Loktanella sp. M215: one gene and its partner. The main gene of each other region encodes a partner of the protein of the gene in region 2 in a complex. Links are inferred from orthologs where the notes say so. Each region holds a gene or a part of one and is shown on either strand. Other genes may lie near its edges.

Region 1 (3,017 bases), 1.1 Mb from region 2 along the record:
CACGAAGAGAGAGGAGATATCTGACATGGGGCAAGCTTATCCGATGGGGTGAAAAGGCAAAAGCCCCGCTTGTGACAGCGGGGCTTTCGTAATGATTGACCGTGTGGGGCCGCAGTTGGCTGCGCCAACCGCTTTCCCCCACCGCGTGAAGACTTACCAGTCCTCGCGGACCACGGTGCGGGTCTTGATCGGCAGCTTCATCGCGGCAAGGCGCAGGGCCTCGCGTGCGGTGACTTCATCGACACCGTCGATCTCGAACATCACGCGGCCGGGCTTGACCTTGGCGGCCCAGAAATCGACCGAACCCTTACCTTTACCCATACGCACTTCGACGGGCTTGGAGGTGACGGGCAGATCCGGGAAAATCCGGATCCAGACGCGGCCCTGACGCTTCATGTGACGCGTCATGGCACGACGTGCGGCTTCGATCTGGCGTGCGGTGATCCGCTCGGGCTCAACAGCCTTCAGACCATAGGTGCCGAAGTTCAGGTCAGACCCGCCCTTCGCATCGCCATGGATCCGGCCCTTGTGCATCTTGCGGAATTTGGTGCGCTTTGGTTGCAGCATCTTCTCTACTCCTTACCGGTCACGACGCGGGCCGCCGGGACCGCGGGGAATCGCGCCCTCTTGCAGCTCGGCGTGCTTGCGATCGTGACCCTGGGGGTCATGCTCCATGATCTCGCCTTTGAAGATCCAGACCTTGATCCCGATGATACCATAGGGGGTCATGGCTTCGTAGAGCGCGTAATCGATGTCAGCCCGCAGGGTGTGCAGGGGCACGCGGCCTTCACGGTACCATTCGGTCCGTGCAATCTCGGCGCCGCCAAGACGGCCCGCAAGGTTCACACGGATGCCAAGGGCACCCATACGCATGGTGTTCTGCACGGCGCGCTTCATGGCACGACGGAAGGACACCCGGCGTTCCAGCTGCTGACCGATGTTTTCAGCGACCAGGGCCGCATCCATCTCGGGCTTGCGCACTTCGACGATGTTCAGGTGCAGTTCGGACTTCGTCAGCTTCGCCAGCTTCTGGCGCAGACCTTCGATGTCCGCACCCTTCTTGCCGATGATGACGCCCGGACGGGCCGCGTGGATCGTGACGCGGCACTTGCGGTGCGGACGCTCGATGATCACGTGGCTAATGCCGGCCTGCTTGCACTCTTTACGAATGAAAGCCTTGATGGCGAGGTCTTCCAGCAGCAGATTGCCGTAGTCCTTGGTATCTGCATACCAGCGGCTGTCCCAGGTCCGGTTGACCTGCAGACGCATGCCGATGGGATTGACTTTGTTACCCATTATGCTTGCTCCTCAATCTGGCGGACCAGGATTGTGATTTCCGAGAACGGCTTGACGATCTTGCCGAACCGGCCACGGGCACGGGGACGTCCGCGCTTCATGATCAGGTTCTTGCCCACATAGGCCTCGGCGACGACCAGTTCGTCGACGTCCAGGTTGTGGTTGTTCTCGGCATTGGCGATGGCCGACTGAAGGCACTTCTTCACGTCGCCTGCGATCCGCTTCTTGCTGAAGGTCAGGTCCGTCAGGGCCTTCTCGACCTTCTTGCCACGGATCAGCGCGGCCACGAGGTTCAGTTTCTGCGGGCTGGTACGCAGCATCCGCAGCTTGGCGCGGGCTTCGTTGTCAGCCACGCGGCGGGGATTCTTGTCCTTGCTCATGGCTTACTTCCGCTTCGCTTTTTTGTCGGCTGCGTGACCGTAATAGGTCCGCGTCGGGGAATACTCACCGAACTTCTGACCGATCATGTCCTCAGAGACGTTGACAGGGATGTGCTTCTTGCCGTTGTAGACGCCAAACGTCAGGCCCACGAACTGGGGCAGGATCGTCGAGCGGCGCGACCAGATCTTGATGACTTCGTTGCGGCCGCCTTCGCGGGACGCTTCGGCCTTTTTCAACACATACGCGTCGACAAAAGGGCCTTTCCATACAGAGCGAGCCATATTAGCGGCCTTTCTTCTTCTGGTGACGCGTGCGAACGATCAGGCGCGAGGAGGCCTTGTTCTTGTCGCGAGTCTTGTTGCCCTTGGTGCCCTTGCCCCACGGGGTGACCGGGTGACGACCACCCGAGGTCCGGCCTTCACCACCACCGTGCGGGTGGTCGATCGGGTTCATGGCGACACCACGGACCGAAGGACGCACGCCGTAGTGGCGCATACGACCGGCTTTACCGTAGTTCTGGTTAGAGTTGTCGGGGTTCGACACGGCACCGATGGTGGCCATGCATTCCTGACGGACCAGACGCAGTTCGCCAGAGGACAGGCGGATCTGGGCGTAGCCACCGTCACGACCGACGAACTGGGCGTAGGTGCCAGCCGCACGGGCGATCTGACCGCCCTTGCCGGCCTTCAGCTCGATGTTGTGGACGATGGTACCGATCGGCATGCCAGAGAAAGGCATGGCGTTGCCCGGCTTGATGTCAGCCTTGGCCGATGCGATGACCTTGTCACCGATCGAGATGCGCTGCGGGGCCAGGATGTAATTCTGTGTGCCGTCTTCGTACTGGATCAGCGCGATAAAGGCGGTGCGGTTCGGGTCGTATTCGATCCGCACGACAACAGCGGACATGTCCAGCTTGTTGCGCTTGAAATCGACGATGCGATAGAGACGCTTTGCGCCCCCACCGATACGACGCATGGTGATCCGTCCGGTGTTGTTCCGGCCGCCCGATTTCGTCAGACCCTGTGTGAGGGACTTGACGGGACGTCCTTTCCAAAGCTCCGAACGGTCGATCAGCACCAGCCCACGCTGGCCCGGCGTCGTCGGTTTGTACGACTTGAGTGCCATGTTTCTGTCTTCCGTTTGCTTGGCGGGACCGCTGGGCGGCCCCTGAAGTGAAGGCCCCCGTAGGTGCCAAAGAATAAACTAAACGGCCCCGGAACGAATCCGGGGCCGGTTGAGTGAGCGGCTGATAGCAGGGAGGGGGTGGGGTGGCAAGGGGTGGAAAAAATCGATCCACGCTAATCGCGCAACCTATGATAAACTTGCGGAAATGCGGTCTG
Region 2 (3,149 bases):
ATCAGGAACTGATCCTCCATCGCGCGGGCCTGACCGGCGTTGGCACGGCGGGCGGGCGGCAGGCGGTCGCGCAGGGGCTGCGGCACGTTCAGCAGATCAAGCACGGCACTCGCCGGCCCCTCGCGCCGGTGGCCTGTATCCTCCAGCGTCACGATATGCGCGCTGACACCCAATGCCTGTGCGATCGCCTCGGCCTCGGCCCGCGGGTCGATCAGGTCGGGGAACCGGGCGCGGAAGCGGTCGTAATCGTCGCGCAGGTGGATCGACCGCAGCAGATGACCATAGACGCTGCGGATCCAGCCTTCGCGCTCGCGCAGGGTGTAAAGGAACGTGATCTGCACATCCGCGCCGAATCGTGCCTGCAGGGCTGCTATGATCTGCCGACCCAGCGGCACGGCCACATCGCGATAATTGCGGATCAGCCGCCCCGGAAAGCGGCGGTGCCCCGGCATCGACCCGCTGAAGGTTTCCCGCGACAACACGATCACGGGTGCGTCGGGTATCTTGGCCAGAAACCGGTCAAAGCTGCGCCGGAACGCCCGCAACCGCCATGGATAAGGCTTTTGCCCATAGATGCGGGCGGCGCTGCCGGCGGAGAGGAAGTCCGCCTTGCCGTAAAAGGAAAGGTAGGGCTTCAGCGCGCGGCGGTTCTGACCCAGCCAGCTTTGCAAGGAAGAGGTGCCGGTCTTGTGAAACCCGGCGTGGACGATCACATGCACCATGCGCTCAGGCCCTGCGCCAGCCGCCCAGATCGACGGCCTGCGCCAGACGGGCCTTTTCGTCGCGGACGGCGGCGTCGCCCAGCGGACCACGGTTCAGGGCCAGAAACTGTTCCCACAGGGTCTGATCCGGTCCGGTATTGCCCTGACCCACGGCGACCAAATCGCTGCGCACATCGGCAGGGACCTGCATCAGGTCGCAGAATGCGCCGCCCGGACCCAGCGGATAGCTTTGCAGGTCCGACAGGGGCAGGGTAAAGACCGGCACGTCGCCCACGGCCTCGGCCATCACGGCTGCCATACCTGTCAGGTCGGCAGCCTTGGCGTAAGTGCTCGCAAAGGCCGCGGCTGACTGGGTCAGACGATGGCCGCGCAGGTGATGGCGGTAGGCGCTGAACAGCCAGCTTTCGGCGTCGCGGGTTGTCAGGATGACGCGCAGATGGGCGCCGGGGTAACGGTCCTGAAAATAGCCGGTCAGATAGGCGATCAACGTCGGTGCCGCTGCATAGGTGTCCACATCCGGCCAGCCGGGCAGGTGGCCCAGCAGTCCCTCGCAGGATATCAGCAGGTTCTGGCCGGGGTGCACGGCGGCCTCTGCCAGCGCCGCGTCAAGGGCAGGGACCATGTCCAGCAGGTCGGCGGGGTTCTGGCTGCGGGAAAAGCGGCAGGCCATCTGCACGACGGGCTTCAGGTGCCGCAGCATGACAGAGGTGAAATATGCATCCAGCGTCGCGCGGTTCAGCCACAGGAAATGCTGGATCGAGCTTGTGCCCGTCTTGTGGAACCCCGGATGCAGCAGGATCTCGGTCATGGCGCGGGAAAGAGGCCTTCGGGCGGGTCCGCGATGATCCGGCGCGTGGTCAGATCGACCGTGGGCACCAGTGCCTGCGTAAAGGGCAGCAGCACTGTTTCCGACTGTCCCGGCACGGCGATGTCCAGCAGATCGCCCGCGCCGTGATCCACGACCCGCACCACCCGGCCCAGCGTCGCGCCGCCGGTGTCCAGCACGGTCAGACCTTCCAGATCGGCGTAGTAGTATTCGTCGTCCGCGGGCGCTGGCAGGGCACTGCGCAGGGCGTAAAGGTCGACATTGGTCAGCGCGTCGGCGTCTTCCTTGGTCACCACGCCGTCAAGGCGCGCGGTAAAGCCGCCCTTGATCTGCCCGGTCAGCACGACCTGCGCAAAGGTCAGGCCGGTGTCGGTGGTCAGCGGCGTATAATCCGCGATGGCCTCGGGGTCGGCGCAGAAGGATTTCAGCCGCACCTCGCCGCGCACGCCGAAGGACCCCGACAGGCGGCCCACGATGACTTTCGGATCGGTTGTGGTGGTCATGGCAAACCCTCTGCTTGGCGGGGCGCTGGTATGCAGCACCCGGCAAAGAAGCGGTGGGCCGGATCGACGTGGCGATCCGGCCCGGCGCAGACAGGATTACTCTTGTGCTGCGGCCTCTTCGGTGGTCTCTTCGGAAGGCGCCTCTTTCGGCGCGTTAGCGGCGTCGTCGATGGCCTTCTGCTTGGCGGCCTTTTCCTCGGCGCGCTTCACGGCCTGCTTGCCCGGCTCACCCTTTTTCAGGTTGGCGCGGTCCTTCTTGGGCAGGGTGCCGGCAGCTTCCAGCATGCGGGCGACGCGGTCGGTCGGGGTCGCACCCTGATCCAGCCAGTACTGCACGCGCTCCATGTCCATCTTGACGCGGTTCTCGTCGTCTTTTGCCAGCATCGGTGCGTAGGTGCCCAGCTTCTCCTTGAAGCGGCCGTCGCGCGGCATGCGGCTGTCGGCGGCGACGATGGAATAATAGGGGCGCTTCTTGGAGCCGCCGCGGGCGAGACGAATTTTCATGGCCATTGGTGTAAGTCCTTCTTTGGATTGGATGACAGCGGGTGCCGTCAGGATTTGTGTTGTTCGTGGTGGTGGATGACTTCCTGAATGATGAAATTCAGGAATTTCTTGGCGAATTCAGGGTCCAGATCGGCCTGATCCGCAAGATGGGTGAGGCGGGCGATCTGCGTCGCCTCGCGCGTGGGGTCCGAGGGCGGCAGGGCGTGTTCCGCCTTCAGCCGGCCCACGGCCTGTGTGTGCTTGAACCGCTCGCCCAGCGTATAGACAAGGATCGCATCCAGCCGGTCGATGCTGGCGCGGTGATCCTTCAGGATCTCGGCGGCGCGGGTCGTGTCGTCGGTCACAGGTCATACTCCGGCCGGGCATAGCGCCAGACTTCGCAGCCGTCGTGAATTGCGCCGGGCCCCTTTTCGGCACCCAGACGCTTTGCCAGCGCAATCGCGCGGTCATTGTCCGGGTCGATATAGCTGACCAGCGTCTCGAAGCTCAGCGCGTTCCAGGCATTGTTGCGCGCCTTCTCGGAGGCTTCAAAGGCATAGCCTTCGCCCTCGGCCTCTTCGGTGAACAGGAACCCCAGTTCGGGTTCTGGATCGC

The links.
Region 1: the proteins of rimM (region 2) and rpsS are in contact, whole or in part, in a crystal structure (PDB 3A1P), measured with the Thermus thermophilus proteins. The link is inferred for Loktanella sp. M215 from one-to-one orthologs. Residues at the interface, in WP_008632437.1 of Thermus thermophilus: Val4, Glu5, Ile6, Gly7, Arg8, Arg22, Gly23, Glu24, Val26, Leu84, Glu85, Glu86, Gly87, Arg88, Tyr89, Tyr90, Tyr91, Phe92, Leu94, Asp111, Ile112, Leu113, Asp114, Ala115, Gly116, Ala117, Gln118, Asp119, Val120, Ile122; in WP_011173711.1 of Thermus thermophilus: Lys28, Arg29, Leu30, Lys32, Thr48, Gln56, His57, Val58, Pro59, Val60, Tyr61, Thr63, Met66, Glu73, Phe74, Pro76, Thr77, Arg78, Arg81, His83, Gly84, Lys85, Glu86, Ala87, Lys88, Ala89, Thr90, Lys91, Lys92, Lys93.

What each region holds. Positions count from the first base shown.
Region 1 is NZ_WMEA01000001.1:446,440-449,456, forward strand. The notes cover bases 320-3,017. They hold rpsS (30S ribosomal protein S19), read right to left. Parts: upstream 1,959-3,017; coding sequence 1,680-1,958; downstream 320-1,679. Other genes in these bases: rplP (50S ribosomal protein L16), read right to left, coding at 320-567; rpsC (30S ribosomal protein S3), read right to left, coding at 580-1,296; rplV (50S ribosomal protein L22), read right to left, coding at 1,296-1,676; rplB (50S ribosomal protein L2), read right to left, coding at 1,960-2,802. Outside these bases: GLR48_RS02195 (TIGR02466 family protein), read right to left, coding at 1-27; more of rplP, read right to left, coding at 154-319. UniProt on the Escherichia coli protein: In the E.coli 70S ribosome in the initiation state it has been modeled to contact the 23S rRNA of the 50S subunit forming part of bridge B1a; this bridge is broken in the model with bound EF-G.
Region 2 is NZ_WMEA01000001.1:1,559,487-1,562,635, forward strand. The notes cover bases 290-3,119. They hold rimM (ribosome maturation factor RimM), read right to left. Parts: upstream 2,052-3,119; coding sequence 1,527-2,051; downstream 290-1,526. Other genes in these bases: GLR48_RS07625 (hypothetical protein), read right to left, coding at 290-722; GLR48_RS07630 (hypothetical protein), read right to left, coding at 727-1,530; rpsP (30S ribosomal protein S16), read right to left, coding at 2,148-2,561; GLR48_RS07645 (chorismate mutase), read right to left, coding at 2,603-2,899; GLR48_RS07650 (GNAT family N-acetyltransferase), read right to left, coding at 2,896-3,119. Also shown: more of GLR48_RS07625, read right to left, coding at 1-289; more of GLR48_RS07650, read right to left, coding at 3,120-3,149. UniProt on the Escherichia coli protein: One of at least 4 proteins (Era, RbfA, RimM and RsgA/YjeQ) that assist in the late assembly stage of the 30S ribosomal subunit.